Regions from separate parts of the Paenibacillus sp. P4_A9 genome, predicted to be linked through region 3. Evidence: riboswitches for the same ligand, from Rfam matches in the RefSeq annotation. Region 3 holds a riboswitch; each other region holds the start of a gene.
The links. Region 3 has a riboswitch for thiamine pyrophosphate ahead of AC1DVJ_RS05665 (ECF transporter S component). Riboswitches for the same ligand answer to the same signal wherever they lie in the genome.

Region 1 (5,855 bases), on a different contig from region 3:
TAATCTTTTCTAATTGACGATTCAACTGAGGCAGCATCTAGGTGAACATCCTTTCCGTGACCAGCAACTATTTCACAATTGTAGCAGAACAACAATTATAAGATAAGAGGTGCTTTTAAAAAGGAAACTCCGACTCATCCGCTACACTCTGGTTGGGATACGCAGGAGAAATCTTGAGATACGGAACGACGTTTCGTAACTAGAGAATAAAAAAAGCATGCCATCCGAAGATGAACATGCTTTGAGATACAACAAACTTATTTCCCTAGTAAAATTTTCGTGTACGGGGAATCAATAGGAAGCATAATGACGGGCTCGCCTTTAAATGAGACCAAGTAACTATCAAGCGTACGATAGAAGTTGTAGAAGGCAGGGTCCTGGCCGTAAGCGGTATTGTAAATTTTCGCCGCTTCTTGCTCGCCTTCAGCCACGATTTTCTTCGCGTCAGCTTGGGCTTGAGCGATCAACTCGCTTGCCTGTCTGTCAGCCTTGGAGGTGATTTTCTTCGATTCTTCATCCCCCTCGGATAAGTACTTCGCTGCTATGGATTGACGGTCGGAAATCATCCGTTTATACACGCTTTGCTTGTTAGAATCGGGCAAATCCGTACGTTTGATGCGTACATCAACGATTTGGATACCGTAGTTATCACGCTCCATCAACTCCGAAACTTCCTTCGTAATCTCATCGTTCAGGTTACCACGCTGTGTATTTTCGCTGATGATATCGCTGTAATTGATCTCCGATAATTTCCGTCTAACGGTGTTATACACAGCGGCATCAATCCGCTCTTCCCCGCCTGTGATGGATTGTATCGTACGCAGGAACTGCTGAGCATCATCAATCCGCCATACCGTATAGTTATCAACTTCGATCGGCTTCTTATCTTTGGTTAGAATGGAAGTAGGCTTGCTGTCATACACCATCTGATATTTAGGAAGCGTGCGAACCGATTCAATAAATGGGATTTTAAAATGAATCCCAGGCTCCGTTTGAATACGAACGGCTTCTCCGAACTTGAGAACGACGCGGTATTGTCCTTCTTTTACAATAAAGATGGAAATCAGGAAGAAAAAAGCGAGAACTACAGCAACGATCGATCTAAAAATCCATTTGCGTTGCATGGTCATTTCGCAGCCCCTCCTTGCGCTGTGCCTGTTGCAGCAGCAGGTGTCCGTAACAGCTCATTAATTGGTAAATATTTGACCGTTTCGCCGGTGCTGTCACTGATGAAAATTTTGGCATTCGGCAATATTTTCTCTAACGTCTCAATGATAAGCCTGCTTTCCGTAACCGATTTATTATTCGCATACTCCGCATAAAGGGCATTGAACTTCGCAACATCCCCTTGAGCATTCAAAATACGTGACTTCTTCTGGGCTTCGGCATTCTCAAGAAGGGCCTGAGCGTTCCCGCGCTCCCTAGGTAGGATATCATTTTCGTATTTGGTAGCGACGTTAATCTTCGTGTTTTTCTCTTCGCGAGCATTCGTTACGTCTTTAAAAGCATTTTGCACATCGCCCGCAGGCGGCTCGATATCTTGGAACTTCAAGTCGACAATATGGATGCCTGTTTGATATTTAGTCTGCATCTCAATCAATCGCTCTTTGACCTTGCCTTGGATCTCGGTTTTTCCTTCTGTAATGGCAAAGTCGAGCGCCGTAGCGCCGATCACCGAGCGAATTGCTGCACTCGCGGAGTTGCGAAGGAACATTTCTGCGTTATCAATGTTGTACAAGTAGTTACGCATGTCACTGATATTCCATTCCACAACAGCATCGGCTGATAAAATATTTTCATCCCCCGTGATCATCATCGCTTCCTCTTCGACTGGCGTAATTTTACCGCCTGTTTCACGGAAGCCGATTTGGATACGCTGTGTCTTTTTGGCAGGCAGTACAATCACCTGTTGAATCGGGAAAGGGAGTTTAAAGTGAAGCCCAGCTTCCTTCTCCGTTGTATATTTACCTAATGTTAAAATAGCTGCTTTTTCATGCTCCTGCACCGTATAGAAGGTGGACGATCCAAAAATGAGGACAAGAACGATAATAAGGCCGGCTATGATTTTAGTCACCAAGCCTGGTGGGAGCGAGGTAGGTCTTCGTCGATCTGGTTCTGGCAGTACAAATGGTTCCATTGAAAACACCCCTTTAATATAAGATTTACTGCTATGCTATACGGGGGAAGTTGGAAATAGTTTCAATAGGAAATTAGTTATTTCCAAGAGTTGGCTGCCATGCTATGATATTGAGTAATTGCATACGAATGAATCCCTAGGGGCGCCGAGAGGCTGAGACAGTGTATACTGAACCCTTTGAACCTGATCTGGTTGATACCAGCGGAGGAAAGTGGAACGAGCTTTGGAGCCGATTTAATATCTGTATATGATGAGGCAACCTACAACCACTTTCCTGAGGAAAGTGGTTTTTTTTGTGTTTTTCAATAAGATAAGGTCAGGAAGTTTAGCTTGGTTAAAAAGAAGTGATGTTTCGTAGGAGAGGAGTCAGCCTTCTATGTCAGAGAGAGAACTGCATGTCATATCCAATGGGAAGCTGTCCTGGTCAACGTTAGCGACGATTGCAGATCAGATTCATCCGTATGTTACGGCCATTCATATTCGCGAGAAAACGAAGTCGTTGGATGAGGTTTTCATCGGTGTGCAGTACCTAATAGAGCAGGGTATTCCTGCAAAAAAGCTGTACGTCAACGGATTTCCATCGATTGCACTGGCTTTACACACTGGCGGGCTGCAGCTTCCTGGTACGACACCATCCCTTGTTTTTCAGGATGAGTTATGCCAGGGGATAAAGCGCATCGGAGTCTCCGTGCATCATGCCGATGAGGCAAAATGGCGTGAAAAAGAGGGAGCCGACTACGTCATGTTCGGTCATATCTTTACGACAAACTCGAAGCGGGGAGCGCCGCCTAGAGGCTTAGAGCAATTACGGAAACTAGTTAATCACGTTAACATTCCTGTGATAGCGATTGGCGGGATGACGCCTGCGAGAGTAAAATCCGTGCTGGATACAGGAGCATCTGGTATCGCGGTCATGAGCGGAATTTGGGAAGCAGCGGATCCACTCGGAGCCGTTCTGGCCTATCACGATGAGCTTAGGCAAATAGAGGTGAGTTAAATGTCAGCAACAAGATCAGATGTCATCATCATTGGCGGTGGTGTTATCGGTACATCCATCGCGTATTACTTGGCTAAAAGAGGGCAATCCGTCACGCTGCTGGAGCGCGGCCAGCTGGGCAGAGAAGCCTCGGCAGCCGCAGCAGGCATGCTCGGCGCGCAGTCCGAGATGGAGGACACCGGCGCCCTGTTCCAGTGGGCGCGCAAGAGCCGTGCCATGTTCCCCGAGCTAAGCGGGGAACTGCGAGAACTCACGGGCATCGACATCGGTCTCGTCCGTGAAGGGCTGCTGAACGTCGCGCTCAGCGACGTTCAAGAGAAGGAGCTGCGCGCGCGTGAGAAGCTCCAGCGCGACGCAGGCGAGAAGGCCCAGTGGCTCAGCGCCGCTGAAGCCACGGCCTTAGAGCCCGCGCTGAGCGGGGCGACGCGCGGAGCCCTCTACCTGCCCGAGGATGGGCAGGTGGATGCGCCCTTACTGGCTGCCGCGTTCGCGCAGGCGGCGCAAGTGCTGGGGGCGAAGGTGGAACCCTTCGCCCAGGTGCAAGGGCTGCTGACCGCGCAGGAGCGCGTCATCGGCGTGCTGACGGCCGCCGGTCCGCTCTACAGCGACGTCGTCGTCGTCGCCGCAGGCACGTGGAGCGGTCAGCTGCTTGCAGGCATCGGCATTGAGCTGCCGATGTATCCCGTGAAGGGCGAGTGCTTCTCCGTTAGGACGCCGAAGCCTCTATTGAAGAAAACCCTGTTCACACCAGGGTGCTATATCGTTCCGAAAGCCGGCGGACGGCTGGTGGTCGGCGCGACGGTCGTGCCGAACAGCTATGACCGCAAGGTGTCGCTCTCGGGCTTGGCCGAGCTGATGGAGCGCGCGAGGGGTCTGATGCCCGCACTCGGTGATGCCGAGTGGGAGAAGGCTTGGTCGGGGCTGCGCCCGCAGACAGCCGACGGACTGCCCTACATCGGCAAGGTGCCGATGGTAGAGGGTTTGTATACAGCTTGCGGTCACTACCGCAACGGGATTTTGCTGAGCCCGATCACCGGGAGTGTGATGGCGGATTGGATCGTGGGCGGAGAAGTAGGGCGACAAATAGAGCTGGACATTTATGAACAGCAGCTGCAACCATTAGCCCCTTGGATAGATGCTTTTAGTCCGGATTTTTCGTACGGGACCACGCGTGTGGGGCACTCAGATAAGGAACAATTTTCGGCCACAGGAAAGGAATTGATAAGCATTGAAACTGCACATTAATGGTCAGCAGGTTGATGTTCCCGATACGATTCGGACCGTTGTGGAGCTGCTCGCCCACTTTGATTTAAGCGACAAAATGCTCGTGGTTGAGCATAACGCAGCCATTTTACATAAAGAGGATCACGCAGGTGCTGAGCTTGCAGAAGGACACAAAATTGAGATCGTTCATTTCGTTGGAGGAGGATAAAAAACATGTTAAAAATCGGTCCATATGAGTTTCGTTCACGTTTGCTGTTAGGTACGGGGAAGTTTCCAGATTTTCAGATTCAAAAACAAGCGGTGGATATCAGTGAGTCCCAAATTTTGACGTTTGCGGTGCGACGGATGAACATATTTGAAGCGAGCCGGCCAAATTTCTTGTCGATGCTGGATACGTCGAATTTCACATTGCTGCCGAATACCGCAGGTGCCAAAACAGCCGAAGAAGCGGTTCGTATCGCGAGATTAGCTAAGGCATCAGGCTTATGCGACATGATCAAAGTTGAGGTAATTGGAGATGAAATGACGCTGCTGCCAGATCCAGTGGAAACGCTGAAGGCTTCGGAAATGCTGCTGGAGGAAGGTTTTATCGTTCTTCCTTATACATCAGATGATGTCTTGTTGGCTAAACGTCTGCAAGCCCTAGGCGTACATGCGATTATGCCTGGTGCTTCACCGATCGGCACAGGGCAGGGGATCATTAACCCGTTGAACTTGAGCTTCATCATCGAGCAGGCGACGGTTCCGGTCATCGTGGATGCAGGGATTGGTGCACCTTCGGATGCGGCTTTGGCGATGGAAATGGGAGCGGACGGCGTGCTGCTTAACACAGCAGTATCTGGTGCTAAGGATCCGGTCAAAATGGCGTACGCCATGAAGCTCGCGATTGAAGCTGGACGTGCTGGCTTTGAGGCGGGGCGCATTCCGAAGAAGCGCTACGCGTCGGCAAGCAGTCCGATGGATGGGTTGAGCCGGGTGTAGGGAGAATGATTTAAGCTTGTTACGCTTATGGTGTTGGGTGTTGAGGGATGTTGGCTTAGGCGTTGACACTGACACTGGCGTTAGCGCTGGCTAACGGACATGGAAGACACTATTTGGTATATATATGATGTTTTGAAAAGCTAACGGACACAGAGTTCGCTATTCAGTGGAATTTCCTGATCATAAGGAGAAATCAGCTGTAATAACGGCTGTCGTGTCCGTTAGATTATGGATAAAGCAATTTTGGCAACGATTACGTCCGTGGTGACCGTTAGAACATATAGTTACGAATAGTTAGGGAGGAGAGTGGGGAGTACCATGGCGATTTACAAAGCATTGACGATTGCCGGCTCGGATAGTGGCGGTGGCGCAGGCATTCAGGCGGATCTGAAAACATTTCAAGAGTTAGGTGTCTACGGCATGTCCGTGATTACGGCTGTAACCGCGCAGAATACGTTGGGCGTTCAGGGAGTTTACCCGATGAGCGCGGAAGCGATCGAACGCCAACTAGCGTCC
Region 2 (5,855 bases), on a different contig from region 3:
GTTTTATCGCCAATTAGAAAGATGTTTTCGGTGAACGAAAACTTATACTTTCTAATGTGGTTATCTGCCGCTCTTCGGCCGCACTCTTATAAATCTGTTCAACAAGCTGCACCGCACGCAGTCCGGACTCCCCAGTAACCAGCGGCTCATCGCCGGCTTCAATCGAAGCCATGACATCCAACAACTGGCTTTGATGAAAATCCGACACGATGCTGTGCGGATCCGTAATCCCGCCGTAGGCACCTGCCTGCGTCCAAGTCGGCTCGCTTCGCCCTGGTACCGTCCAATGGACGATCGTCGAGCCTTCGAGCTTGATCGTGCCTTTCTCACCGTACAGATTGACGGTTGCAGCAAAGCCCGGAACGATGCTGGTCGAGGCCATAATCGTACCGAAAGCCCCGTTTTTAAATTGCAGAATAGCCAGTCCTATATCCTCAGCTTCCATCTCGTGTGTTTGGGTAGCAACTTTGCCGAAGACCGTATGAACGTCACCAGCGAACCATAGCATAAGATCCAGACAATGAATCCCTTGGTTCATCAAGACGCCTCCATCCTCCGCTATCGTTCCGCGCCACTCCGCGCTGTTATAATACGACTGGGATCGATGGAAAGGCAGCGACACCTCAACCAGCAAGAGCTTCCCAAGTGCCCCTTCATCCAATACCCGTTTAATAGCTTGATTCTGAGCCTCGAACCTTCTCTGGGAGATGACGGAGAGTGTGACATTGTTTGCTCTAGCCGCTTGCACAAGCTTCTCTGCATCTTTCACATTCATCGTAATTGGCTTCTCAATGATCAAATGCTTGCCCGCATTCACGACATCCAGTCCGATACTCGCATGGCTGCCGCTTGAGGTAGTGACACAGACGATATCCACATCAGGCCTGGCAAGTAGCTCGCGATAGTCTGTTGTCCATGAGCAACCTTCTCGCTCGGCAACCGCTTGCGCCTTCGACTCCGTGCGGCTGGATACCACGACTAGGCTTGCTTCTTCAATCTGACGGATGGCCTCGATATGGAAATCAGCCACTGATCCGCAGCCTATGATACCGAACTTCCAGTTAGCCAACACCTACACCTCCTCTAGCAACGCCCTAAGCGCATCAAGTGTCATTCGTGTGCCAGTTAGCTGGCTGCCGCCCTCTGGAACAAAATGCGTTTCAATCGTATATAAACCATCGTATCCATCTGCTTCAAGCGCTTTGATCTGAGCCGCTAATGCAACATTGCCAGAGCCCAGAGGCACACATTTGGCTGTTCCATCCTGACGGATATACGCATCCTTCAGATGAACATGTGCCAAGGTACTTTTCATGGACAGGTAACCACTCGGGAATGCCTCTCTAGCACCATACGCCTCATTGCCCGGATCCCACAAACCTCTAACAGATGGCGAATCGACTGCCGAAACAAGCGCCGCTACTTCCGCTGCAAAGCCTCCGTTACAGGAAGGCTCATTCTCAAGGAGCAGGATCACACCTTCCTTAACGGCGATTTTTCCCGCCTTTTTTAGATGACGAACAACTTCATCACTGTGCTGCTGCGGATCCGTTTCCCGCCAGAACGAGAAAATACGAATGCGTGGCGTCCCCAACAGCTTAGCGATCTCAATAACCCTATGAAGCTTATTAAAATGCTCTTCAACACTCTGTTCCTTCTGCCCGAAGGTGTCTCCGGATTCAACCAACCGCTTCGGTTCCAAGGCACACTTAAACAAGGGCGAAGCAATGGCGGAAACATACAGTCCGTGATCCTCCACCACTTTGCGGATTTCGACGATCTGAGCATCAGCCAACTCCGATACATTGATGCCATTGACAACTCTGACTTCCACATGCTTTAAACCCTGTTCAGCAGCCCAATTTACAGCCTTCTCGAAATTGGGGGATACCTCATCCGACAATACGCCTAATCGATTCCAAATCAATAAAACCCCTCCGCCTACGCCTGAATATGTGATGCTGATTTCTTATTTTCTTACTATAACAAGATTGTCTGGGGAAAAGTTGACGTTTCTATTGAACTAAGTTTACATTTTTTTCGCTTTTAACCGATTGTAAATAAATGGGTTTTTAATTCAAAATCAAAAGCAGTAAATAAAAGGAATTTGAGTGCATATGTGGAATAGATGTATATACACATTATGATGCCTTGTAACTTGAAGATGCCAGTCATTTGATCATGAAAAAAGGGGGTAAATGTATATGAAATCAACGGGAATCGTAAGAAAAGTGGACGAGCTGGGACGTATTGTTTTGCCTATTGAACTTCGACGGACACTTCATATTGAGATCGGTGATGCGATCGAGGTCTATGTAGATCCTGAGCGTATTACACTTAAGAAGTATATGCCTGCTTGTGTGTTCTGTGGGAATTTTGAGGACATGACCTATTTCAAAGGGAAGCTCGTTTGCAGCAATTGTATTGAAGAGATTACCTAACCATTTGCGTGAGCATACATATCGGCAAGACCGAACATAAGCCCTCAGGGATGATCCTGATGGGCTTTTTTCACAAATAACATTTGCATAATTTGGAATTAACGTGTAAATTAAATACCTAAGTGCATAGTCACGGGAGCTTGGTGAGACCAGGCTGAGAGGATAGTTATAACTATCGACCGTTAAACCTGATCTGGATAATGCCAGCGGAGGAACACAAGATCTCTTTGTATACCAGGAGACCGCCTCTATTAGAGATGCGGTCTTTTTTTCGCAGCATGAATCCTCCGCTTGATCACAATCAATTATTGGAGGCGTGGTAAATGTCAATGGAAACAAGTAAAGAAACCGTATCTTCTTCAACCTCCTCTTTTCCGGGAAGCAAAAAAGTGTATGTCGAGGGCTCACGAAAGGACATCAGAGTCCCCATGCGTGAAATCACACTGAGCCCTACCACAGGTGCTTACGGAGAACAGGAAAACGCCCCTTTGCGGGTGTACGACACGAGTGGCGCATATACAGATGAGGAGATCCAAACTGATATTCGTGAAGGTATTCCACCTAATCGTACGAATTGGATTATAAAACGCGGCGATGTTGAACTGTATGAAGGCAGAACGATTAAACCGGAAGATAACGGATATACCAAGGGAGAGCACGTTGCTGAGGTTTTTCCTGGCTTACATCGTCACCCTATGCGAGCGAAAATAGGTCGTAATGTAACCCAGATGCATTATGCACGTCAAGGTATCATCACGTCCGAAATGGAATATATCGCGATTCGCGAAAATGTATCTCCGGAATTTGTGAGAGACGAGGTCGCTCGCGGCAGAGCGATCATCCCTGCAAATATTAATCACCCTGAGAGTGAGCCTATGATTATTGGACGTAACTTTCTCGTAAAGATAAATGCGAATATAGGAAATTCTGCAGTATCGTCTTCCATTGAAGAAGAAGTGGAAAAAATGAGATGGGCTACTCGCTGGGGAGCTGATAATATTATGGATCTCTCTACGGGTAAAAACATTCATACAACAAGGGAATGGATTATTCGCAACTCCCCTGTTCCTATTGGTACCGTGCCTATTTATCAAGCACTAGAGAAAGTGAATGGCAAAGCAGAAGATTTGACGTGGGAAGTGTACCGTGACACGCTGATTGAACAGGCCGAGCAAGGTGTCGATTACTTTACCATTCATGCTGGTGTACTGCTGCGTTATGTCCCTCTTACGGCTCAACGAGTAACAGGTATTGTTTCTCGAGGCGGCTCTATTATGGCAGCCTGGTGTCTCGCCCACCATAAGGAAAACTTTCTGTATACCCATTTTGAAGAGATCTGTGAAATTATGAAAGCCTATGATGTATCCTTTTCTTTAGGCGACGGGTTGCGCCCAGGATCCATTGCAGATGCGAATGATGAGGCTCAGTTTGCAGAACTAGAAACATTAGGTGAACTCACCAAAATCGCCTGGAAGCATGACGTGCAAGTCATGGTAGAAGGTCCTGGTCATGTACCTATGCATTTAATCAAGGAAAATATGGATAAACAACTTGAAATCTGTGACGAAGCTCCTTTTTACACATTAGGACCGCTTACAACGGATATTGCGCCAGGCTATGACCATATCACTTCGGCCATTGGAGCAGCGATGATAGGCTGGTTTGGTACTGCCATGCTGTGTTATGTAACTCCCAAAGAACATTTGGGTTTGCCCAATAAAAATGACGTTCGTGAAGGGGTTATCACCTATAAAATTGCTGCTCATGCCGCTGATTTAGCCAAAGGACATAAAGGCGCCATGGATCGCGATAATGCGTTATCCAAGGCACGTTTTGAATTCCGTTGGCATGATCAATTCAACTTATCCTTGGATCCAGAAAGAGCCATCGCGTACCATGATGAGACACTACCTGCAGAAGGTGCCAAGATCGCTCATTTTTGCTCGATGTGCGGACCTAAGTTCTGCTCCATGCGGATTTCCCAAGATATCCGAGACTACGCCAAGCTGCAAGGCATTGAGGATGCGCAAGCCATTGAACAAGGAATGAGTGAAAAGTCGGAGGCTTTCAAGAAAGCGGGGCACGCCATTTATACGTAAATTAAGAGGGTTGCTGAAACAGAAGCAACCCTCTTTTCCTCTCACCCTTTCTCCTCATCTGCCACCGCTCCGAACATAAGAATTTCGTAACTTGCTACAACGCCCCCAGGTATTCCGAACTTTTCTTCGTATTCTTCATACATCTTGGCGAACAGGCGTCGCGTACTGAGACCCTGCCATGCAATGGCTTCTGACGTGCTCGCTCCCATTGCTTTTACGGAGTAAAGAAATTCTCTAACGGAAGTATACGTTTCCTTTCGAACCTCACGCTCAACTTGGATATGTGAAAATCCCGCTTCTATAAGCCATTCCTTCCACTGCGCTCTCGATTGAAAAGTCAGCCCATGCCGCTGCGGTTCTATACCACTTGCTCGATAAACCTCTTGAAATGACTCGTGCAATTCATGAAACGTATCAGGCCCGAAAGTGGTGAAAACCAGCCTGCCTCCAGGACGAAGAATCCGCCGAAGATGCCCCAGCGTTTGCCTTGGATGATTCAGCCATTGGAAACAGGCGTTAGAGACGATGAGATCAAATGAAGCTGATGGAACATCATCCACCCACGTTTCAACATCTCCAACAAGAAAACGTAAACGAGACGATAGGCTGTTTCCGGCATCTATCTCGTTCCATCCACTCGATCGGACTCGATGTTCAGCCACTTTGATCATCGCTGGTGCGATGTCAAGTGCAGTAATCGACACGGATGACGACCACGTGTGAAGCAAAATTTCAGTGAGAGCCCCCGTGCCACAGCCAATCTCAAGAATGTTGCGCCCGTCTGCGCGGACGTCCAGCAGAGATTGTGCAAGTCTGTCAGCCATGCTTCGCTGCACATGGGCATGCTGATCATACAAACCCTTGGAGCTACGGTTAAACTGACGACGAATAGCGGTTGTCCTCGTGTTCATGCCACCAACTCCTCATTTTATCAGCTATATCAGTGTCCCTTGCCACAAACGGAACATGCCCGCGATTAGGAATTGTCATTAACTCCGCATGCGGCAATTGGTCTGCAAGCTCTCGTGCAGCGCCGTAAGGGCATATCTTATCTGCAGTTCCATGAACTACCAGCACTGGACAAGAGATAGTCGGCAGCTCAGACACGATTTCCACATTTCGTAGAATTTGGAGGCCAGATAGAAGTCCAGGGATTGTCCATCCACCAAGGACAGGAAGTGCCCCTTCAAGACCTTCTTCTAATTCCGCTTCTGTAAATAAGTTTTCTCGAAATTTGGTTTCAACACTTTGAGGATCCTTCTGTAGCCCTGTCATCATCTGTCTAATGGCTGCAACGGACCATCCTAGCTCCTTC
Region 3 (5,855 bases):
AGTTAATGTTATGTGTGAAAACGACCACGATGAATAGCAGAATCGACAAGACGAGCTTCACACCTGGATTCACCCGATGCAGCCACGTTTCGCGAAAGCTGAAGGTTATTTGCATATCAGCGGCTCACCTCCGGTGACGGCATGCGTTAGGGGTGCGGGCGCGCTTTCTGTAACGCGCCCCGCTTCGACCTGCCAGACGCGCGTAGCCCAGCGCCGGACGATCTCGTGATCGTGGGTTACCATCACGATCACAGTCCCGCTGGCGCGCAGCAGCTCCAGCTGCTCGAGCATGCGCAGCGTGCCGCGCGCATCGAGCCCGAAGGTGGGCTCATCCAGCAGCAGGATGCGCGGCCCGCGAACCATCGCGGACGCCACGCTCAACCTGCGCTTCTGGCCCATCGAGAGCTGGAACGGGTGCCGCTCGCGCAGCGCGAGCAGGTCGTACTCCTGGAGCAGCAGCTCAGCCGCTGCCCACTGCCCGTTCCTCGGCTGACCCTCTGGCATGCCATAGGTCAGCTCTTCCTCCACGGAGTTCGTAACGAACTGGAACTCCGGGTTCTGGAACACAAAGCCGACTTGCTCTGCAAGCTGCTCGACTTTGTTGCCCTTTGCGCCCGCGATCACACAGCTTCCGCGGGTCGGAATGAGCCGCATGATTGCGAGGAGGAGCGAGCTTTTGCCTGCGCCGTTGGCACCGACAACGGTGATCCAATCGCCAGGATATACATGAAAGTTATCCACAGAGGTCCTGATTTGTCCGCTGCGAAGTCCGACGAAATCCCGGAAGACCATGACGGGCTCTATGGACTGTAGGCTTTGTTGGAGGGTTCCTTGCTCATCTACCTTCGCATTCGCTTGCGGGTTCTCCTTGGCATAATCCTCCCACACCTCGGGATACCAAATGCCATATTCCCTGATCTGTTCCTTGTACGTCTTGAACATGGCATCCGGTGCCCCATCTGCCAAAACTCCACCCTCAGGTGTCAGGATGATCAAACGGTCGAGAAGATCCAGCATGCCGCTAATTTTGTGCTCAACGATGAGGAGGGTTTTGTCCCCGCTAATCGACCGGATCGTGTCCCACACCTGCTTCGTGCCCTCATCATCCAACAGCGCCGTGGGCTCATCGAGGAAGATCACCTCTGGCTCTAACGCCAGTACGCTGGCAATTGCTAGTCGCTGCTTCATCCCTTGAGACAGCGTACTAATCAGCGTGTGAGCATCCGGTAAATGAAGGCCGACCAGCGCCAAGTAATGCTGAATGCGCGCAGGCATTTCTTCGCGCGGCACTTCCTGATTTTCCAACACGAACGCGATCTCTTCGTCAATATAGGGCATACAGAACTGCGTATCTGGATCCTGAAACACATACCCCCACCGGCTAGGTCTGCGAATCTCATCCGCTTTGAGCGGAAGCTCGATCATGTCAGGGACGATCCCGCTCAGTACCTGAAGCAAGGTAGATTTGCCGCATCCGCTTGGTCCCAGAAGCAGCACCTTCTCACCAGGCTCGATGGAAAAGGAAACCCCCTGAAAGATCAGGGGGGCGTCGTCACCGGGATATTTTAACCGTAGATTCGTAACGCTCATTCCTTCACTCATCTCAATTACCCCAGTACGTCGTAATCTTTTTTGGAAACGGGACGAATCAAATTCAGTACACCCGTGCGAGACAATGCACTCGTCAAATAGTACGCGAACACACCAGCGATCAAAGCGCTGCCCAGTAGTCGCAAGCTAACGAATAAAACGTAATTCCAGAAGGTCAGCTGCTCGATATAGCCATAGTAGGTATCCACAAATATGGACATGATCGCTGAAGCAAAGGCTGCGAGAATGGCTACCCCCACGGTTGTACGACGGTAGCGGAATAAGGCAAACGCCAGCTCTGCACCAAGTCCTTGAAGCAAACCAAACACGAGCGTTGCCACTCCCCAATGGCCGCCATATAGTGCCTCAATCGTTGCAGCCGCCACTTCTGCCAACAGGGCAACCCCTGGCTTACGGATAACGAGGAACGCGAAGGTTGCGGCCATGAACCACATGCCGTAGCTCAACTGCTCTGCATGCAAGCCTAGCGGCTTCAATAGATCATAGAACGGTCCCCAAATCCGATAAATCACACCGAACACCGCTGAAATGACAATCGTGATCAAAATATCAGTCAGCTTTAACCCTTTTTTACTTACTTCTTGCTGTGCCATCTTCTACTCGACTCCTTTTCCCAATCCATATTTGTCAATGAGATAGGCGAACATGCCAACCTTGGATACATCGCTCCATCGTCCTTAAGGACAAAAAAAGCCCGCCGGATTAACGGCAGGCTTGAACATTTGTGCAAAAAAAGCACATCAGGTCTCTACGCTGGCATTATCCAGATCAGATTAACGGTCAGTGGCATAGGGCCACTATCTCAGCCTGACTTCATCAAGCACCCGTGTTGCTATTCATTTGGCTTAACTGTAGCGGATTAGCCGCTTTTTGGCAATCCTTTTTTTCCCAAAGATTTCTCGTAGAAGTTGACTCTACCCCAAAGAAAAACTACAATTTGTAGTGTCTTCATTATTTTTCAATAACTAGAAGGGGACTGATACGATGACAATGTTGCTCAATATTGGACTAGCCATACTCATTGCGGCTATTAGTAGCTACGTGCTGGCAGCAAGAATGAACAACGATAACAACTCACGGTTGAAAAAGGCCGAAAAGCAAGCCCTGAAGAAGAAGCATAAAACCTGGCTCCTAATTTCACATGCCCTACTCATTATCGCGATTGGCAGTATAGGTACTTCACTCATTCAAAGCTCAGCCAGCAAGTATAGTCTAGATACGCTTAATTACCATGCCAACATTCAGGTCACAACAGATAAAGATTACGGACGCGATCATAAGGACGGCACCTTGATGTACGAGATGAAAATCCCTACATCGGGCATACATAGCCCTCATGATTTGAAATTCGGATTCTATAAAGAGAGACCTGGTTATGAGATGCTTGTCCACAATCTGGAGCATGGCGATATCATCATTCATTATCATCCAGATGCACCGAAAGAGCTGCTCGATCAAATCGAGTACTTGACCCATTTCAAGACCGCCGGCGCAGGTGTTCTCGCGGTTCCCAATGTGGATGTGCCTGCCGATCAAGAGGTCGTTGTTACAGCTTGGACGAAAACGATGCCACTCGCCAAATTCGATGAAGCTAGTGTCGGCACGTTTATTTACGAATATATCAACAAAGGTCCTGAGCAAATTCCGGCTAACGTGCGTCTTGGCGGCGGAACGATGTAGTTATTTGCGAATGGTTTCACGATCTGAAACTAGCTCGGTTGGTACTAAACCCGTAATTCTTCGGAATACGCGATAAAAATAAGAAGGATCGTTATAGCCGATAAACTCGGCTATTTCGGTTACAGTCAGAGCGGAATGCCGCAGCATGTAGACGGCTGTTTTGATCCTCGTGACGTGAACGAATTCGCTGATGGTTTGACCTGTAACTTGACGAAAAAGGGACGCTGCATAATTCGGAGATCGGTTAATGCAAGCACCTAGCTCATCCTTTGTTACATGTTCGCGGTAATGATTCTGAATATATCCCTTCATTTGTTCCACGAGTAGTGCGGTTGCCGAGGTTGTGGCCGCTTGATCCCACTCCCGCTGGAGATACACAAACAGCTCTTGCCCGTGCGCTTCGCATAGCGCCTGGTAATAGGGCTGTTTGTCTTGCCACCCTCTGTGCATCAGTCGCAGCCGTTCGGCAATGATATCGAATTTCCCCGTTTGCCGGCAGGTGTGGGACGTAAGTTGAAACAGCGGGAAGACGTCCGAGGCTGTTCGTGCATCGAAGTGCAGCACAAATTTCTCATGAATTTTGGTGGGCACACTTCGTCCATAATAGGGTGTATTGCTTGGAATGAGCAGCCATTGCCCCTTCTCTAGCACTTGTTTTTTCTCGCGAATCCAGTACACACAGCGGCCATAGATCACGAAAACAAGCGTCCAATCGGGGCGAATATTGGGCTGTTCCTCGTTCCATGTACTGCTTTTATCATAGTGGATGCCTGTTAGCTGCATAGGAGTCTCGCCATCCTTTTATCGTACTATATTACATATAGCATACTATAGTTCATAGAAAGTCGCATCAATAAGGCATATAATGAAGCCAACTAATCTCTTACATTCGAAAGGAAGTCCTTCACGATGCGTAAAACGAAAATCATTTGTACCATGGGTCCTGCATGCGACTCCGTCTCTACCCTGAAAGAATTAATTCGCGCTGGCATGAGCGTCGCGAGATTAAATATGGCTCACGGCGATCTGGACGAGCACCGCGGTCGAATTCAGCGTGTACGCCAAGCTGCCCAAGAAATGGGTACAATTATCCCGATTCTGATGGATATCAAAGGTCCTGAAATCCGCATCGGACAATTGAAAGATGCTTCCTATGATTTACAAACGGGCGATCGTATCGTCTTGACGACCGAACAAATTATCGGCGACTCCAGCCGCGTATCCGTGAACTACCCAGGTTTGCCCCAAGATGTGAAACCTGGCAATCTTGTGCTAATCGACGACGGCTCCATCGAGCTGCGCGTTGAAATGATTGACGGTACAGAGGTTACTTGTACGGTATTGAACCCTGCTCAGTTGAAACAACGTAAAGGTGTTAACTTGCCGGGCGTACGTACTTCCCTGCCAGGTGTAACCGAGCGCGATGTGATGCACATCAAATTCGGTGTTGAGGAAAACATTTCGATTGTTGCCATGTCCTTCGTTCGTAACGGTAACGATGTTCGAGAGGTTCGTGCGCTTCTGGAGCAGCACGGCGCAGGTTTGACACCGATTATATCGAAAATTGAAAACGAAGAAGGCATGACGAACTTCGCTTCCATCTTGGAAGCATCCGACGGTATCATGGTTGCCCGTGGCGATCTTGGTGTTGAAATTCCGACTGAAGAAGTTCCGATTGCACAAAAAGATATGATTCGTGCTTGTAACCTAGCTGGTAAACCGGTTATTACAGCTACGCAAATGCTGGATTCCATGCAGCGTAACCCGCGTCCGACTCGCGCTGAAGTGAGTGACGTCGCTAATGCCGTTCTTGACGGCAGTGACGTTGTGATGCTTTCCGGCGAGACAGCTGCAGGGAAATATCCGATCGAGTCCGTGACGATGATGGCCACAATCGCTGAGCGCGTTGAGCAAACAATGGTGCGCAGCTCCTTGGTTGATGCACAGCTTCAATCCAACAACGAAATCACGGAAGTGTTGTGCCAAGCAGTCGTATCCTCCGCGAACAAGCTGCATGCTGCCGCGATTTTGACACCGACCGAGACTGGCTTCACAGCGCGAATGATTGCCAAATACCGCCCAGAAGCTCCGATTATCGCGGTGACGACTAGTCAACACGCGATTAGCCAATTGAGCATGGTACAGGGCGTTATCCCTGTTCTTGGTGAGTTCTGCGAATCGACGGACGCGATGATTCGCTCCGCGATCAGCCAAGCTGAGACGCTTGGTTATGTGAAAAAAGGCGACCTCACTGTCGTCTCCGCCGGTATTCCGGTTGGGAAGTCCGGTACAACTAACCTGTTGAAGGTTGAGCGGGTATAGGGGCACCGCCTCAGCAAGCTTGGATCGAGATAAGGTGATGGTATCATCTTATTTCGGGCTTTTTGCTGTTCTTGCTAGAAATAAAGTGATGACGTAACGCTATTGTGATAAAACCTGAGAAAACATCAGCTTTTGGCGTTATTAGCGTTATCGCGTAACGCTAATTTACAATTGGGTGTCCGCTGGTGAGGAATAGCGTTATCCTGTAATGTTATCTAAAGCCGCTTGCATAGCCTTGGGTC

Region 1: it holds a riboswitch for thiamine pyrophosphate, as region 3 does, so the genes downstream of both, AC1DVJ_RS05160 (thiamine phosphate synthase) here and AC1DVJ_RS05665 (ECF transporter S component) in region 3, are expected to answer to the same signal.
Region 2: it holds a riboswitch for thiamine pyrophosphate, as region 3 does, so the genes downstream of both, thiC (phosphomethylpyrimidine synthase ThiC) here and AC1DVJ_RS05665 (ECF transporter S component) in region 3, are expected to answer to the same signal.

What each region holds. Positions count from the first base shown of each region.
Region 1 is NZ_JBFUHL010000003.1:274,914-280,768, forward strand. It holds gene AC1DVJ_RS05145 (bile acid:sodium symporter family protein) at 1-37, opposite strand, end outside; gene hflC (protease modulator HflC) at 258-1,130, opposite strand; gene hflK (FtsH protease activity modulator HflK) at 1,127-2,137, opposite strand; TPP riboswitch at 2,266-2,364, shown strand; gene AC1DVJ_RS05160 (thiamine phosphate synthase) at 2,514-3,134, shown strand; gene thiO (glycine oxidase ThiO) at 3,135-4,379, shown strand; gene thiS (sulfur carrier protein ThiS) at 4,363-4,566, shown strand; gene AC1DVJ_RS05175 (thiazole synthase) at 4,572-5,339, shown strand; gene thiD (bifunctional hydroxymethylpyrimidine kinase/phosphomethylpyrimidine kinase) at 5,658-5,855, shown strand, end outside.
Region 2 is NZ_JBFUHL010000028.1:26,183-32,037, forward strand. It holds gene AC1DVJ_RS17960 (Gfo/Idh/MocA family protein) at 14-1,069, opposite strand; gene AC1DVJ_RS17965 (sugar phosphate isomerase/epimerase family protein) at 1,073-1,927, opposite strand; gene AC1DVJ_RS17970 (AbrB/MazE/SpoVT family DNA-binding domain-containing protein) at 2,205-2,441, shown strand; TPP riboswitch at 2,564-2,673, shown strand; gene thiC (phosphomethylpyrimidine synthase ThiC) at 2,771-4,540, shown strand; gene bioC (malonyl-ACP O-methyltransferase BioC) at 4,582-5,451, opposite strand; gene AC1DVJ_RS17985 (alpha/beta hydrolase) at 5,414-5,855, opposite strand, start outside.
Region 3 is NZ_JBFUHL010000004.1:60,974-66,828, reverse strand. It holds gene AC1DVJ_RS05675 (energy-coupling factor transporter transmembrane component T family protein) at 1-115, opposite strand, end outside; gene AC1DVJ_RS05670 (ABC transporter ATP-binding protein) at 106-1,602, opposite strand; gene AC1DVJ_RS05665 (ECF transporter S component) at 1,608-2,204, opposite strand; TPP riboswitch at 2,340-2,449, opposite strand; gene AC1DVJ_RS05660 (DUF3105 domain-containing protein) at 2,596-3,291, shown strand; gene AC1DVJ_RS05655 (helix-turn-helix transcriptional regulator) at 3,292-4,074, opposite strand; gene pyk (pyruvate kinase) at 4,201-5,613, shown strand.